Regions from separate parts of the Paenibacillus haidiansis genome, predicted to be linked through region 1. Evidence: a T-box and tRNA genes for the amino acid it is inferred to sense, from the RefSeq annotation. Region 1 holds a T-box; the other regions hold tRNA genes.
The links. A T-box is a leader RNA that pairs with one kind of tRNA and senses whether it is charged. The one in region 1 lies ahead of leuS (leucine--tRNA ligase), so its partner is inferred to be a tRNA-Leu.

Region 1 (4,212 bases):
GCCGAAGCCGGAGTCGCTCGAAAACGCGATTGAGGGCTTTTACTGTACGGATTTCTGGTGCTATCCGATGTTCCGCTCTATCTCCGAGAGCATGAACCGGCCCGTTCCGGTCGGCACGATGGGGCTGCTGATCGATAACACCCACCCCGTGTTCCGCGACTTCCTGTCCGAAGAATATTCCACCTATCCGTGGTGGAACATCATCGAGAACTCGAAATCGATCATCATGGACGGAACCGCCCGGGAATGGAGTCCGATCGTGCAGACGATCGACAATTTCGAGCGCAACCACAAGCTCGGATTTTTGTTTGAATGCCGCGTGGGCGCAGGCAATTTGCTCGTATGCCCGCTGGACGCGGACAAAGTGAGCGGCACGCCGGAAGGCAGACAGTTCCTGTCCAGCCTGGCGGGCTACATGAAATCGGCGGATTTCAAGCCTCAGTATGAAGCAAGCGCGGCCGAGCTGCGCGAAATGATTCGATAAACCGCCGGTTAAAATGAAACAGCGGTTGGCTAAGATTTGCGAGTCTTAGTCAGCCGCTGTTTTTGTATTGAACGGGAGTATTCTTTTATGCAAGCTGTTTGGTAAGCATAATTTCCAAGGCCTGAGAATCAAGTATTAGACATCCCGAGTCTTTATAACCCAGCTTTCGATAGAAATGTTGAGAGCCCTCATCCGCTTGAGTCGATGTCATTACCATTGTATGACCTTGCCGCTTCATTTCATTCTCCCAAAAATCCACTGTAATTTTTCCAAAACCTTTACTGCGGTAAGGTTCCTCGATCCAAATCATATTCATAAAAGGCGTATTGTCCCAAAAATACCCGTAGCGCATCCAACCGATCTTTTCTCCGTTTTCGTCCTGTAATAAGTAAATTTCTTTTCCCTTGATTTTCGGCAGGATTAATTGTTCGTGGAGATGGCGGTCCTTTTCTCTGACCCATTCGAAGTCCTGTTCGGTTGCGTATGTAATTTTCAACTTTCGGTTCCCCTTTCCATTATATGGAGGATGGCTGAGCTTATTATCCTCTTCTTCACTTCGCATTGGCAAGGGGGAGGATATCTATAATCAATTTCGGACAAAAATAAAAACCCTTGGATTCCAAGGGTTACAATGCGTATGTATGGTCGAGACGACAGGATTTGAACCTGCGACCTCTTGCTCCCGAAGCAAGCGCTCTACCAAGCTGAGCCACGTCTCGATAATCATAAATATGGGGGAAACAATACTTAATTATACTCTTTTCGTCGAAACTGTAAAGAGCGGCACTTTAAAATTTTTGTGAACAGTCCGCAGCAAGCGGCCCCATTGACGAAGCGGGCTCATTTTTATATAATGATTGGTAATTCAAAAGCATATTTGCAAACTTTGATGAGGATTATTAGTTTGGATCCGGCCATGCAGAGAGCCGGCGGTTGGGTGCAAGCCGGTTGGAGGGAACAAACGAACTCGCCTCGGAGTTATGATGCAAACATCATCGTTTTACCTGCGTTAAGGGTATAAAGGGAGCTGAGGACAAAGCATGTCCGACGCTAACTAGGGTGGTACCACGGGAAATTTCCTCTCGTCCCTAGCGATGATACGCTATGGATCGGGAGGTTTTTTATGTTTAAGCAATGCAAGCAATTGAAGAGACGTATTTAGGGAGGATTTTAGCACTATGGCGGACAATAATGTGCCACAAGATGTTTACCGGGCCCAGAGCATTGAGCCGAAATGGCAGGCATTCTGGGAAAAAAATCAAACCTTCAAAACCCGGGAGGATGCGGGCAAGCCGAAATTTTACGCGCTCGACATGTTCCCTTACCCTTCCGGCGCCGGCCTTCATGTAGGCCATCCGGAAGGCTATACGGCGACGGATATCGTATCCCGCTTCAAACGGATGCGCGGCTACAATGTGCTTCACCCGATGGGCTGGGACGCGTTCGGCCTGCCTGCGGAGCAGCACGCTTTGGATACGGGCGAGCACCCTCGCGATATTACGATCAAGAACATCAACAACTTCCGGCGCCAAATCAAGTCGCTTGGTTTCTCGTACGACTGGGACCGCGAGATCAGTACGACCGACCCGGAATATTACAAATGGACCCAATGGATCTTTATTCAACTATATAAGAAAGGGCTCGCTTATGTCGCCGAGGTGCCGGTGAACTGGTGCCCTGCGCTCGGTACGGTGCTGGCGAACGAGGAAGTCATCGACGGCAAGAGCGAACGCGGCGGCCACCCGGTCATCCGCAAGCCGATGCGCCAATGGGTGCTGAAGATTACCGAATATGCCGAACGTTTGCTGGAAGATCTCGAAGATCTCGACTGGTCGGAGAGCATCAAAGATATGCAGCGCAACTGGATCGGCAAATCCGAAGGCGCGGAAGTCGTATTTGCCATCGACGGCCATGACGAAGTGTTGACCGTGTTCACGACCCGTCCGGATACGCTGTTCGGCGCGAGCTATGCGGTGCTTGCACCGGAGCATGAGCTGGTGGCCAAGATTACGACGGACGCCCAGAGCGAAGCGGTCAAGGCCTATCAGGAACAGGCCGCCCGCAAGAGCGATCTGGAACGGACGGACCTGGCCAAGGACAAAACCGGCGTGTTCACGGGCGCTTACGCGGTGAACCCGGTGAACGGCGCGAAGCTGCCGATCTGGATCGCCGATTACGTGCTGGCCGGTTACGGCACCGGCGCGATCATGGCCGTACCGGGCCATGACGAGCGGGACTACGAGTTCGCCAAGCAGTTCGACCTTCCGATTGTCGAGGTCGTCGAGGGCGGCGATCTTGCCAAGGAAGCCTATGCCGGAGACGGGCCGCATGTCAATTCCGATTTCCTGAACGGACTGCGCAATGAGGAAGCGATCAAGAAGATGATCGTCTGGCTCGAAGAGAGCGGCAAGGGCAAAGGCAAAGTCACCTACCGCCTGCGCGACTGGCTGTTCAGCCGCCAGCGCTATTGGGGCGAACCGATCCCGATTCTGCACCTCGAAGACGGCACGATGAAGCCGGTGCCGGAGGATCAATTGCCGCTTGTGCTGCCGGACGTGGACGCGATCAAGCCTTCCGGTACGGGCGAATCGCCGCTCGCCAACGTGACCGAGTGGGTCAACACGACCGACCCGGAAACCGGGCTGCCGGCCCGTCGCGAGACGAACACAATGCCGCAATGGGCGGGAAGCTGCTGGTATTATCTGCGGTACATTGATCCGCACAACGATAAGGAGCTTTGCTCCAAAGAGAAGCAGGAGGAATGGCTGCCGGTCGACCTTTATATCGGCGGAGCGGAACATGCCGTGCTCCACTTGCTTTACGCGCGGTTCTGGCACAAGGTGCTTTACGATCTCGGTGTCGTGTCGACCAAAGAGCCGTTCCACAAGCTGGTCAACCAAGGAATGATCCTCGGAACGAACAACGAGAAGATGAGTAAATCCCGCGGCAATGTCATCAACCCGGACGAAATCGTGAATGAATTCGGCGCGGATACTCTGCGGGTATACGAAATGTTCATGGGCCCATTGGAAGCCACGAAGCCTTGGAGTACGAACGGCGTAGAGGGAGCGCACCGCTTCTTGTCCCGCATCTGGCGCCTTTTCGTCGCCGAGGACGGCAGCCTGAACGCGAAAATCGTCGATCAAAACGGCAGCGACGAGTTCAAACGGACCTGGCATAAGACAATCAAGAAAGTGACGGAGGATTTTGAGGCGCTCCGCTTCAATACCGCCATCAGCCAATTGATGATCTTTATCAATGATGCTTACAAAGCGGATATCGTGCCGAAGGCTGCAGCCGAGAACTTCGTGCAATTGCTGTCCCCGCTGGCGCCGCACTTGGCGGAGGAATTATGGGAACGGCTCGGCCATACGGATACCATCACGTATGAACCGTGGCCGGTTTATGACGAAGCTTGGACTGTGGATGCCGAGGTCGAAATCGTCGTCCAGGTCAACGGTAAAATCGTCGACCGGACGAAGATTTCCAAGGATCTGGACCAAGCGGCCATGCAGGAGCACAGCCTGAGCCTGCCGAACGTCAAGCAGGCGGTGGAAGGCAAGACGATCCGCAAAGTGATCGCCGTTCCCGGCAAGCTGGTCAATATCGTCGTCGGTTAATCCGGTTCGTCATCGGCGGTGCCGTTTAGCAGCCGCCTGCCGAACAAATCGTCCAGCTTGCTCAGGTCTTCGTCGTATTTCCGGTGCGTCGTTTCGATCAGTCCGGCA
Region 2 (4,212 bases), on a different contig from region 1:
TATGTTTACGGATGCTTTCCCGAACGAACAAGACGAGGATGTATTTGGTTACCTCCATCAAGAAATCAACAGTACATTGCATCAGAAATGGATAGTTGCCGAGATTATGGCTTTACTCCCCTTCGCTCGACAGATCGTTCAACTAGGTGTAGAAGAAGGAATATTCCATGTTCGGCAACCAGAATTGGCTGTGGAGTTTTTATTAGTGGGCGCTTCATTCTGGTTTGACAAAGGTATTTTTGACTGGAGTGAACAAGAATATGAAGCGAAAAGAAAAGCGCTAACCGACATTATCGACCGTTTGCTTGTCGGCAACCCTACCGCTTCTCCCGATATTCTATAATTCAAAAGAAGGCAGGAAAAAAATGATGTCTACATCTAATCTGGATTTTAATTTTAACGAGGTTATTCACAATCGACGTACCATAAAAAAATACGATCCGGAGGTGAAAATCAGCCGGGAGGAAATGAGCCAAATCTTGAAGGAAGCAACTCTTGCGCCTTCATCGTTCAATTTGCAGCCTTGGCGGTTTGTTGTTATAGAAAGTCAGGAAGCCAAGGAGAAATTGGTCGAGCTTGCACCGTTTAATTCAACGCAAATCTATACCTCATCTGCTGTCATTGCCGTATTTGGCGATCTCCAGTTTGCCGACCGTGCCGATGAAATTTACGGCAAGGCAGTAGAACTGGGCCACATGCCGCAGGAAATGAAAGAAAAAATCCTTTCGACTGTCGTACCGCTATTTGATCGTTTCTCCGTTCAAGAAAAGCGTGAATCCATTATGGTTGACAGCGGACTGGTATCTATGCAATTATTACTAACAGCTTACGCACATGGCTATGCTACCAATCCAATGGCCGGGTTTAACAAAGAAAAGATTGCGGAAGCGTTTGAACTTGATGCTGCGCGTTACATCCCAATCATTATTATTTCGATTGGCAAAGCGGCAGCCGAAGGCCGCCCTCCCGTTCGATTCCCAATTCACGAAATCGCGCAATGGAAATAAACACAAGTTCTTGAGGAGCACATCAGTGTATTCATTCCTCATAAAGAGCATCTAAGCGGATGTTAAGATCTAAGCAGCGGCAGCTTTGGACCGAGAATAAGGTCCTAAACTGCCGCTGTTTCATTAACTACGATCACTTCGGAGCTATTTACTTCGGGAATATCTTCTGTTGAAAAAACGGATAGCCTACTTGGTTTTCCGTTTTTTTGGAAACGAAGGGTTTGCAGAAGCGAGAAGCGGGAAGTTACCTTACCCTCCAATGCCAGTGACAAGCGGATTGAATGATTCAAAATTAATATGCAAATGTGAAAAGTCTCTGAGTCAGAGGCTTAGGCTGTCGAGAACCGTCTACTTTAAGCCATTTCCCATTAAATGGTGGGCGCCGCGTACTCATTGCGGAACCGACACATCTGAAAACCAATGCCAACAAGCACAAATACATGAAAGAGCAGATTCAGTAAATACCAAGGATACTATTTGGATGAGTTGAATGCAGCGGTGGAGGCTGACCGGAGCGCAGAAGAAAAAAAGCCTTAAAACCGAGAGAAGTGATCAATAATCATTCGTCAGAGTTAATTGCGGAGGCCAAATAAAAAGCCTCTTCCAAGGAAGAGGCCTGTTTGAGGGCTTGATGCGGTCGAGAGGACTCGAACCTCCACGGGGGTTAGCCCACACGGACCTGAACCGTGCGCGTCTGCCAATTCCGCCACGACCGCATATTCTGTCACATGCAATGTTTTGCAGCAACAGAATATATATTAGCACGCATTTTCAAGCTAGTCAACAAGTAATTGTTAGAAAGAAAGGTTACCGTTCCACATGCCCCCGCCCGGTCAAAGCGGCCTCGACCTCGGCCAGGGTGGGCAGTCCCTCCCAATCGCCGGGAGCTTGAATCACCATCGAGCCTATCAGATTGCCTTGACGCACGGCTTCCTCATGAGACAGCCCCTGTCTCAGCCCGGCCAGAAAACCGGCGCAAAAGCCGTCGCCCGCGCCGACCGTATCCACGACTTTATCGACTTTAAAATAAGGCACTTCCTTAAGTTCACCATTCTCCAACAGGTAGGTCACGCCGGGCCCGCCCTTGATGATATGCACGGCGGACATTTTACCCAGCTCGGGAAGGAGCTCTTCCAGCGTTTCTTTACGATAAAGCTGCTTCAGCTCATCCAATCCCGGCAGGAAATAATCGGCCTGCTCCGCCAGCGCCAGCAGCACCGGCCGAGCTTCTTCGGCGCTCCACAGCTTCAAACGAAGATTTGGATCGAAGCTGACCTTGGTTCCATGCCGCTTCGCCAAAGCGACGGCCTCGAACACCGTATCTCTCGCCGATTGGCTGATTGCCGCGGTAATTCCGGTGAGATGCAAAATATCCGCTCCGGCGATATACGCTTCGTCCAAATGCTCGGGCCGCATGGCGCTCGCGGCGGAACCCCGGCGGTAATAGTAGACCGAGCTCTTATTCCCGACCTGCTCGCGCATCATCAATCCGGTAGGCTCGCCCTCGGCCAGCGGGGCGCAAGAGACGTCGACGCCCTCTCCCCGCAGCGCCTTAAGGATGCGGCGGCCGACCGGATCGTCGCCCAACCGTCCGCACCAGCCCGCCCGGATCCCAAGCCGCGCCAGGCCGATGGCCAAATTGCTCTCAGCCCCGCCGAACGACATTTCCACCTCCGGGCTGTACTCCAGCCCTTTTGAGCCGCGCGGGATCATCAGCCCCATCGATTCCCCGAGCGTAATGACCTCCGGTCCGCCGGATAAAACTTTCCGTTCCACACTCAACAACTCCTTGCCATCCTGATCAGCTATGCCGCCCGACTCTCAGGTCTTCCTCTTCCCGGTATGTCCCGGGAAGCGTCATCCCTTCCAAAAGTCGCTTCCGGCAAAAATATGCTCCTTGCGATAATCCGTATCCCCTTCTTCGGCCGCCAAACAACCGGCCCACGGAACACGCTTCGGCCGCAAAGCGGCAGCCATCTCCCCGGAAGGAACATATTCCCGATAACATACCGTCTTCTCGTTCGCCGGATCGCTCCAATTGTCCCAGCCCAAAGGATGAATATGGTCTTCCATACGGCAGTCCACGAATACGGTTTTGGCAAATTCGCGCCACGGACGCCCCAGGAATACCTCGGATACGCCGGGCTCCGCGGTCAGGAAGCAGCGGTTGAACACATAGCCGTGAGCCTGCCCTTGAGGCGTGGAGGCCGCCGTGATGTAACCCTTCTTCCCTGCCGGCTGCTGCAGGCTGCGGATTTCGCATTGCTCAAAATAAGCCGTGGCTCCGCCGAAAATAAAATCGACCGTTCCTTCAATATAGCAATTTTGATACAACTGGCGGTACGATTCGTGTTCTTCCTTGAGCGGGATGCCGCCGAATTCCGGCCGTTCCCTGGGCTTAGGCGGCAAAGGCCCCGTAAACAACGTATCCTGATACCCCTTGAAGGAGCAACTGCGGAAGATCGCCTGATCGCAATAGGCGGTCACTGCGACCGCTTGACCGACCCGCTCTCCCGGTCCGGCCGTATTGGATATCGTCAGGTTCTCGACGACGAGGCGGATGCCGCCCAAAAACAGCGTCGGCGTCGCAAACGTGCCGATTTCCTCCCCGTGTTCGTCCCGCTCCTTGGCGCAGCGGTTCATCGTAATCTCAACGCTGCCCACCCCGACGATGCGCAAGTCCGAGCGGTAGATCCGTACCTGCTCCTCATATATCCCGGACAAAATACACAGCGTTGCTTGTTCCCCGGAAGACCCCTGTTCCAGAAAATTCACCGCCTCCTGAATCGTCTGAAAATCACAGAAGGAGGGTTTGCCTACTACAATCATTTAATAGCGGCTCCTTTCGCGCGGGTATCCGATTATCCGAGCCCGCCTCCGAATACAATCCGTTTATTCGGCATCGGTGAAATTCTGATCCGCAGGATTCACGGTCACTTGCTCGACCAGCTTCTCCGGCTTGCTCGTATTCTTCGATCGGCAGCCTTCGATTTCCACATCTTCCCCGTTTTCGATGTAAAAGGCCGGGCCTTCGTGATTCTCAATCGTCACCCGGTTAAACCGTACATCCCTCACATTGCCTAGGTAGAACCCGCGACGCTTCATATCCTCGATCCCCGCCATCATCGCAGGCTTGCCGGGGACGGCGTCCTTCGCCATGGAAATGTCGATACTATCGAATGTGATTTCCGACACATACTGTTCC
Region 3 (4,212 bases), 170 kb from region 1:
ACCCTGCCGCCGAATCTACCTCGGCGCGCTCCGGTGCGGAAAAGTCGCCGAGCTCCAAGGCGCAGCCCGACAATAAAGAGCAGATAACGAATAAACAAATTCCAAGTAATAAATGATGCTTTCCTGTCTTTTTTCGATTGTGTCTGATCATGGTTGGCAAATTCCTCTTCCAATTCTTTTTTCTAATATATCATAACAAACCTGTCGCCTTACAGAGAAAAAAGCAGCCCGCCCTCCAGGAGTGGAAGGCAAGCTGCCTTAAAACCAAATGCGTTTTATTTTACGGTGACTCTAATGGACACGGTCTTGCCGCCGTACACCGCTTTGATGGTGGCGCTGCCCTTGGCAACCGCCTGAATCTTGCCGCCCGTCACCGTGGCCACGGAAGGCTTCGAGCTTGTCCAGGTCGCGCTGCCCGTTACGGCCGAAGTCGCCCCGGTATCATACGTCGCGGTCAAAGCAACCGTCTTGACGTACCCCGGTGACAATTGCAGGCTCTTCTCGTCGACCGTCAGCTTCGTGAGTTTAGGAACTACGTTGATTTTGACGCTGACATCATGCCCCTGGTAGGAGCCGGTAAGCGTCGCCGTACCGATTCCCACGGCCTTTACGGAAGTCGTAGTGATTGTAGCGACTTCAGTATTGGAGGACTGCCATCCCATCTTGCTCGACAGGTTCACGGTTTTGCCGTCGGTATAATAACCAGTAACCTTGATGGCCTTCGATTTCTTCAAATTGAGTTCGACGGAAGTCGGATCCACGACAACCTTGGTGATTTTCTGCTCCACGGTAACCGGAACCGTGATCGTCTTCTCCGAGTATGTTCCTTTCAAGGTCGCCGAACCCTTCGTCAGTCCTTTAAGGACTTTGCCGCTGGAGGTCGTTTTAATGACCGCATTGGATCCGGTAAGCGTCCATTCAATTGTATCCGTAATGTCCGCTTCTTCGCCGTCTTCCCATACGACCGTCACTTGCGGAAGGTCGGTTTGTTCGCCGACGACGGCGCTGATTCTCTCAACGTCCGGCAGCAATGCCAGTACGTTCTCTTTAACCGTAAGGCTTACGGATACCGTCTCCTCACGGATGTCATGAGCCGTAGCCTCGGTAACTTCCGACTCCGGAAGCGACGCCGTTAAGGTTACCGTGCCTTTCTCCAAGGCGACGATTTTGCCGTCTTCGATTTTGGCGATTTCCTCATTATCCGAAGACCACTTGACCAGATCGCTCATATCGGTTTCTTCTTCGTCCAGCTTCGTGCCGGTGACTTTCGGCAATTTCAGCGTATCGTCCCTATACATTTCGAGTTCGGTTTCCTCGACCGAAAGCTCTGTGATGGTCGGGCTAACCGTAACTTTCATCGTTTTGCTGATGCCCAGATTGCTTACCGTAATCGTCGATGTACCCACCGCCCGTGCGGTAACCGCACCGCCGGACACCGTAACCGCGAGCGGATTCGAAGAAGTCCAAGTCGCCGTCGAGCCTACATCGACCGAGGCGTTGGCGCTGCTTCTCATCTTGGCGCCCACTTCCAGCACCTCGCCGATAAACAGGCTTTGGTCGCCGGAAGGGTTGAGCAGGATCGCCTCGTACGGCGCCCGGACGTAAACCACGGACTGCGCTCTCACCCCGAGGTATTGCGCCGTAATCGTCGTTTTGCCGACCGCCAAGGCCTTGATTTTGCCGTCTTCCACGGTGGCGACATTGCTATCGGAAGATGACCAGGTGGCGTCTTCCGTTACATCCTCCGAGCTTTGGTCGCTCGCAAGGGTGGAGAAAGCTTTAAGAACCGCATCATCGTCGCCGACAACGAGCTCAACTTCATCGGCGGACAGCGTTTGATCATCCACGATATAGTTCAATTTCAATTCGGAATAAGGCGAGCTGACCGTTGCGGTAAACGTTGCCGTAAGCCCCGAGTACTTCGCGGTAACGGTGGCCGTTCCTTCCGCAACGAGTGTAATTTGTCCTTTTTCGATTGTAAGAACGCCTTCGTTCGAGCTGGACCAGGTCGCATCCTCGGTCACGTCGACGGTCTCCCCGTCGGTGGCGCCGATGGCGGCCAGCGCTTTGACCTTCAGATTTTTGGCGCCCGTGCCGAGCTTGTATTTACCGTTCTTCGAATATTCGAGGGTCAATCCGTCATAGGAATTAACCGCCTTGACTTCGATGGTCGAAGTCGCGGACTCGTAATCCGCACGAATCGTAACCGTACCGGCCTTCAGCGGGGTAAGGAACCCGCTTGAGACCTTGACGACTTCGCTGTCGCTGGAGGTCCAGGTCACCGCATTCGTCAGATCGCGTTTCACGGAGGAGCCTTCCACCGTTCCCCATACTTTCAACTGCTTCGTTGTTTTGCCCACGGTCAGTTCAACCGTCGTTCCGGAGCCGTCGATATCGATTGCGACGACATCTCCGGTAGCTGCGTAAGCGCCATTTGGAAATACTACGGCAAGCAGCAACGTTAGCATCAGGAGCCAACCCGTCATTTTCCTTCTAACACTCATTCATTTCTCTCCTTTGGTTCCATCTTTGCCGGAATATTACTCCTTTCCAGGCCTATACCGTTTTATATCGGCTTTTAGGATAAATTTAGTAACCTTTTTTGATAAAATATGACCTTTTTCCTAGTTCTAATTTAAGAGCGGCCAATAAAAAAACACCGCCCGGCTTTCGCTCCCGCGAAAACCGAACGGTGTTTCATTGTGATGCCGAGAACCGGACTCGAACCGGTACGGGAGAAACTCCCGACAGATTTTAAGTCTGTTGCGTCTGCCTATTCCGCCACCCCGGCAGGTTGAGGAAAATCCCGTAAAATTGATTATACCCGGAATTGCTTTCAGATTCAATATATTTTATTGGTCATGGAATGAATTTTTTCGGGGAATCCTATACCCTATACCAATTCAGGAGGTTTTACATGAAGATTTCCACGGAACAATATCAGGTGGCTCCTTTGAAGCAGGCGGCCGAGGCGGTAGCCGTGATCAAAGAAGCCGAGAAAACATTACAGCGAATAACGGGCGAAGAAATTACGCTTATCGCTTATGAACAAACCGGGCGAGACGAAGAACGATAAAGTTGCGGGTAGCATCAAAACAGCCTCCTTGTAATAGGAGGCTGTTTTGCGTTCACTTAAGAACGGTCCGATTCTCTACGGCGCATACCGGCAAGACCGAGAAGACCGATCAAGCCAAGCCAACCCCAATTCGAACTGGTACCGGTTGTTGTGGCGCGGGCGCGGACGTTATTCGTTGAATAACCCGTTGTGTTGGTTGAATAATTACCCGTCGTGTTATACGTATTTCCGTTGCCGGTCGTATCGTTTCCGTAGGCGGAAACCGGGAGCGCCAACAAAACGGATACCATAGCGGTAACAAGCAAAGTCGCCAAACTCTTTTTCAAACAGGAAGCACCTCCTCGATTAAATGTAACCTCATCTGGTAAGCTTCCCGGAAGTAATATCCTTTATGCAAACTCAGTCCCCTAATATTAATTTGTCTCATTATATATTTATGCATTTTTTTGATGCTGGCGTTCCGAATACGAAAAGCTGTACCCGTTCGCTTATTAACCGTAAATCTACGGAAGTCAAGGAAAAATAATCACAATATTCGACGGTTTTTTACATTTTTTTCTGGAATGCAGGATAAGTGTCCGAATGAATCGAATTTGTATAATACCACTTTGGTCTGGTGCGGACAGTGCCAAAGCGGGTTTCCGCAAAACGGTCGCCAGTGCACAGCGGACGTATTACATAGATATTAAATCTCAGGAGTTGTTCGCTTTGGAGATTATCCGCAAAATTGAAGAGCTACGGAAGGAATTGAATAGGCTCGCAATGTACAAACGACTGGCCGACCGGGAATTGGTAATTTTAAGTCAAAAGCTTGATCGGCTGCTAAATGAATTCCAGAAGGACAAGCTCGGAAAATGATGAAAAGGGAGCCGCTTGCGCGGCTCCTTTATAGTGTGGGGTATCTCCGTATTCCGATAAAAATACAGCTTCTGTAGAGGGCCCAGGCATATTTGGTCGAATGCGCATAGACTAAATGACAATGACAAGCGAGGAGGCAATCGGCAAGATGCCTAACTACCGGATTATCGTTGACTTATCGGACCGGATGCTGTATTTGCTTGACGGGTACACCGTAGTAAGAGGCTTTCCCGTCGGGATCGGAAAAATGCTGACTCAAACTCCTGTAGGAACTTTTA
Region 4 (4,212 bases), on a different contig from region 1:
GTTCCGGGGCGGAATTGGTCGGGGCCGGGATCGTCGTGGAGAAATGCTTCCAGCCCGGAGCAAGTTCGCTGCGTGAACAAGGCGTCCGGCTGGAATCGCTGGTACGGATCGCTTCGCTTGCGGACGGGCGGATTACTTTTGCGGACTAAACTGGGCAAATATTTAATTCGTTCCAATTTTGCAACAGTTCTTTGCAGGCCTTCTTTTTTTCGTTATAATGAGGATTACTAGGGAGAGGAGGCTTACAAAATGGGGGAAGAATCTGTAGTAAAGGCAGAGTTTTTTATTGCTAAATTGTCCGAAGCCAAGATAACCTTTGAGCGTGCCCTGGACTGCAAGCATACGGAATTTGACGACCTTTATCCCTATATGCTCGAGCATCCCCAGTTCTTCTGGTATAAGCGCTATGTGGCGTGGTCGCAACTGCTGACGATCGCCGGGCTTTGCGAGGAGCTTGGTATCGCCTGGAAAGAGGAGTTCAGCCCTCAACAGGTCGGTTATTTGCAGCAGCGGGTTATGTCCGCGAAGGTGCTTGATTTCTGGTTCGAGAAGAACGACAGCAAGGAGCATGCGCAGCGTTAAAGGAATGTCCGCAGTCATATCGGCAATTCATTGAATTCATCATGAAGGGTTGCAATGCCCGTCCATGATATGAAAAGACTCCGTCAGTTTGCTGCGGGGTCTTTTTTTGAACTAATATTATAGAAGCAGGCAGTTAAAAATTGATTGCAAGAGGCGGTGATAACGATGATTTCCGATGAGGAATTGAATCAATTCCGGTTGTCCGGCGAAAAGGTCCGGGTCGTAAGAGACGCCATTCCCGAGAACGATATCCGGGGGATTGTCGTCGCCTGGGACGATACCCATGTGCTAATCCGCAAGCCCAACAGAAATGTGGTCAAGCTGGACCGCAGTTACAGCTACGCCCCTTCGCGCGAGCCGCGGGTTTCGCCGGAGGAATAGGCATATTTTTCGCATAGCGGGACAACGTAGTAAGGTAAGAAGCCAATCCCTTGCAGAAAGGAAGCTCATGCCTTATGTCACTCGTCAACGACAAAATCAAAGCTTACAAGGACCAAATCAGCGCTTACGGCGAGGCGGTTCCCGGAGCGACCGAAGCTTATCACGCTTTTACCGGAGCGAGCTTCGAAAGCGGCGTGCTGGACGCGAAGACGAAGCAGCTCATCGCGCTTGGCATCGCTTTGTCAACCAATAACGAAGTGTGCACCTATTACCATGCCGAAGAAGCGAGATCCAAGGGTGCTACCGAAGCGGAGCTATTGGAAACGGTGGCCGTCGCCTCGGCCGCGCTGGCCGGAAACGCGCTGTCCCAAGGCGTGATCCGCGTGCAGGAGGCGCTGTCCGAGACGCCGATTCATTAGGCGTACGGCCCTTTGCGCTATCGCAAAACTAGGTGGATAGACAGAATTTACCCCCTGAGCAAACCGGCATAGAACCGGGCTCGGGGGAGTTTTTTTATACCATGAAATTAGGGGTGGAGGGGGCCATATCATTTCCCAAATAAGCCCGGATTCGCGAGGAAATTTCGCTCCTTAGCGCGGGCCATAAGATTTTCATATATCCGCGAAAGCCCTTATAAGTATACTCGGCCTCAATTCCTTCTTCGTTTTGGTGAAATCCGAGCAGTTTAATTCCGCGTCTCTTGAACTCCGCCTGAATTTCCTGCTGCACCAGCGAAGCTCGCCGTTCCGCGTTATGGATCATATCCGTGTAGAGCTCGGGGCTTTTGAGCATGCCGCTCTCCTCCAGAATCCGGGCATCCCGCTCCAAAATGCGGCGGATCATACGGAGAAGAATGACGCTCCGGATCAATGCCAACTCGTCTTCCGAAATGCCGGGCACCGCCATTGAAAACACCAACTTTCCATTTGAAATGAGAACTTATGTTCCTATTCTATACAAAACAACGGCGAATTAAAAGCGGGTGATTAAAATTTTGTTGAAGGAAATTGTTGACTTTGGGCAAATCGGCGTGGTATTGTATATCTTGTCGCTGCGGAAATTGTTCCGTAGGAAGACATTAAGCGGTCGTGGCGGAATTGGCAGACGCGCACGGTTCAGGTCCGTGTGGGCTAACCCCCCGTGGAGGTTCGAGTCCTCTCGACCGCATCGTTTCTGACCGGTGAAAAGTTCGCAATTTGCTCTCGGAGCAGGTTGCGAACTTTTTTTATTTTCTAAACGATGCGGATTGCGTTGTTTGTCCTTGTTGCATATTGCAAGCGCATACAAACGGAGTTAGGATATTTGAGAGGTGAACCGTATGATCAAAGACAAAGCATGGTTTTCCGTTCTCTTGGTCTGTATATTTATTTTGGCGTATTTGTTTATCGGCTTTGCCCGTTATTCGGGCAATATCGGGGTCATCGTCAAGGAGCTGCAAGGGCATGCCGAAGCAAGGGAGCACCGTTATCATGTTGTGCTGATCGAGCAGGAGCGCTTCCACCCCTATTGGGAGATGATTGAGAAGGGGGCTGCCCAAGCGGCTGAACAATACGGCCTTGATATCGAATTCGCCGGGGCGGTGCGGAACAACATGACAGAGCAATTGGACCTCTTGGAAAAAGCGATCGCCGCCCGCGTCGACGCTATTATAGTGCAGGGCCTGAATGAAGAGAGTTTCAAGCCGGTGATTGACAAAGCGGTCAAACGGGGCATTCCTGTTCTGACGATCGATACGGACGCCCCGGACAGCCGGCGGCTTGCGTATGTCGGTACGGATAATGTCGCCGCCGGCGAAATGATGGGCCGGCTGGTCGTCAAGACGGCGGGCGGCTCAGGAAAGATCGGCGTCATCATCGGCAGTGAGATGGCCGAAAGTCAAAACCAGCGGCTTGAAGGGTTGAAACGGATTGTCGCCCAGTACCCGGGTCTAGAGATCGTGGACGTGCGCAGCTCCAACATCTCTCAAATGGAAGCGATCCAGCAAGCGGCCGATATGCTGCGCCGGCACCCGGAAATTACGATCATGGTCGGTACGAGCGCTACCGATGCTCTCGGCGTCATGCAGGCGGCAAAAAGCTTGCGACGCGACGATCTTCTGATCATCGGATTCGATAATCAGAAGGAGACGCTGGAGGCAATTACGAATGGGGAAATCCAGGCTACCGTCTCACAGCAGCCTTTCCTGATGGGCGAAATGGCCGTTCGGCTGCTGTACGAACATTTCCAGGGTAAGCCTCTCCGTTCGACCTACCATACGGAGGTAAAGGTGTTGAACGAGAGCAACGTGCAGGAGGGAGAAAGCCTGTGAGTATCCGTCAAAAGCTGATTCTGTTCCTGCCGCTGCTGGTGCTGGTGATGAGCTCCGTATCGTTTTTTTTGTTCGAGAGCGGGCAAACCGTGCAACAAAGCTATCATTTGATGATAAAGCGTATTTTGCTATATAAAGAAGTGTCTTACGAGGTTGGCGAGAACATGCGGTCGATGAACCGTTTCATTATGCAGATGGACGAAGAGAGCTTGCCGGAGGTGACCCGGCATTTGAATGCGGTGAAACGGCTGCGGAGCGACCTCGACGAAATGGAAATGATCGGCGAAAGCGATCTCCCCCTGGTCAATTACCGGAATATTATCGATACGTTTCTGGAGCAATCCGAGGGTATGATCGAGCAGATTGAATTTCAGGACTCCAATACGATGGCCGGACAATATATCGATGCGGAACAAACCCAGCGTTTTATCCGCGAGGAAGCTCAGGAGCTCGTTGACCTGGAGTTGGAAAATTATAAACCGATTTATGAAGAGATGATGTACGCGAGCGGAAAACTGAACAAGCTAGGCATTCTGCTCGTTATTACGGCCGCGGCTTTCAGCATTTTGCTGGCGATGTGGCTGTCCGAAAGCATTACCGGGCCGATCCGCCGGCTCGTCGCCACCGCCAAGCAAATCTCCAAAGGACGTATGGACAAGAAGGCGCCCGAAAGCGACCGTAACGACGAGATCAGCATTTTGTGCCGGGCATTCAACGGCATGCTCGACAACATTCAGCGTCTTATGGCGGAAAACATCCAAAGTCTGGAAAGGGACAGGCTGGTCAAGGAGCTGGAGCTAAAAACGCTGCAAAGCCAAATCAACCCCCATTTTTTGTTCAATACGCTGAACTCCATATCCAAGCTGGCCTATATTGAGGGCGCCGAGAAGACGAGCGATCTCGCCGTCTCCGTGTCCCGTCTGTTAAGATACAATCTGCAA

Region 2: it has a tRNA-Leu gene. The T-box ahead of leuS (leucine--tRNA ligase) is inferred to sense a tRNA for this amino acid. The anticodon was not compared.
Region 3: it has a tRNA-Leu gene. The T-box ahead of leuS (leucine--tRNA ligase) is inferred to sense a tRNA for this amino acid. The anticodon was not compared.
Region 4: it has a tRNA-Leu gene. The T-box ahead of leuS (leucine--tRNA ligase) is inferred to sense a tRNA for this amino acid. The anticodon was not compared.

Annotation. Positions count from the first base shown of each region.
Region 1 is NZ_JAZHPZ010000001.1:611,879-616,090, reverse strand. It holds gene V3851_RS02970 (sugar-binding domain-containing protein) at 1-484, shown strand, start outside; gene V3851_RS02965 (GNAT family N-acetyltransferase) at 570-980, opposite strand; tRNA gene V3851_RS02960 (tRNA-Pro) at 1,127-1,203, opposite strand; T-box leader at 1,362-1,577, shown strand; gene leuS (leucine--tRNA ligase) at 1,663-4,104, shown strand; gene comER (late competence protein ComER) at 4,101-4,212, opposite strand, start outside.
Region 2 is NZ_JAZHPZ010000002.1:407,659-411,870, forward strand. It holds gene V3851_RS06310 (TetR/AcrR family transcriptional regulator) at 1-343, shown strand, start outside; gene V3851_RS06315 (nitroreductase family protein) at 369-1,007, shown strand; tRNA gene V3851_RS06320 (tRNA-Leu) at 1,640-1,723, opposite strand; gene V3851_RS06325 (sugar kinase) at 1,815-2,729, opposite strand; gene V3851_RS06330 (pectinesterase family protein) at 2,865-3,833, opposite strand; gene V3851_RS06335 (glycoside hydrolase family 28 protein) at 3,900-4,212, opposite strand, start outside.
Region 3 is NZ_JAZHPZ010000001.1:442,250-446,461, forward strand. It holds gene V3851_RS02170 (ComEC/Rec2 family competence protein) at 1-151, opposite strand, end outside; gene V3851_RS02175 (Ig-like domain-containing protein) at 276-2,504, opposite strand; tRNA gene V3851_RS02180 (tRNA-Leu) at 2,707-2,791, opposite strand; gene V3851_RS02185 (hypothetical protein) at 2,918-3,076, shown strand; gene V3851_RS02190 (WGxxGxxG family protein) at 3,133-3,402, opposite strand; gene V3851_RS02195 (aspartyl-phosphate phosphatase Spo0E family protein) at 3,659-3,934, shown strand; gene V3851_RS02200 (L,D-transpeptidase) at 4,083-4,212, shown strand, end outside.
Region 4 is NZ_JAZHPZ010000002.1:473,478-477,689, reverse strand. It holds gene V3851_RS06605 (xanthine phosphoribosyltransferase) at 1-149, shown strand, start outside; gene V3851_RS06600 (hypothetical protein) at 250-582, shown strand; gene V3851_RS06595 (hypothetical protein) at 748-963, shown strand; gene V3851_RS06590 (carboxymuconolactone decarboxylase family protein) at 1,038-1,382, shown strand; gene V3851_RS06585 (hypothetical protein) at 1,477-1,869, opposite strand; tRNA gene V3851_RS06580 (tRNA-Leu) at 2,046-2,130, shown strand; gene V3851_RS06575 (sugar-binding protein) at 2,282-3,271, shown strand; gene V3851_RS06570 (sensor histidine kinase) at 3,268-4,212, shown strand, end outside.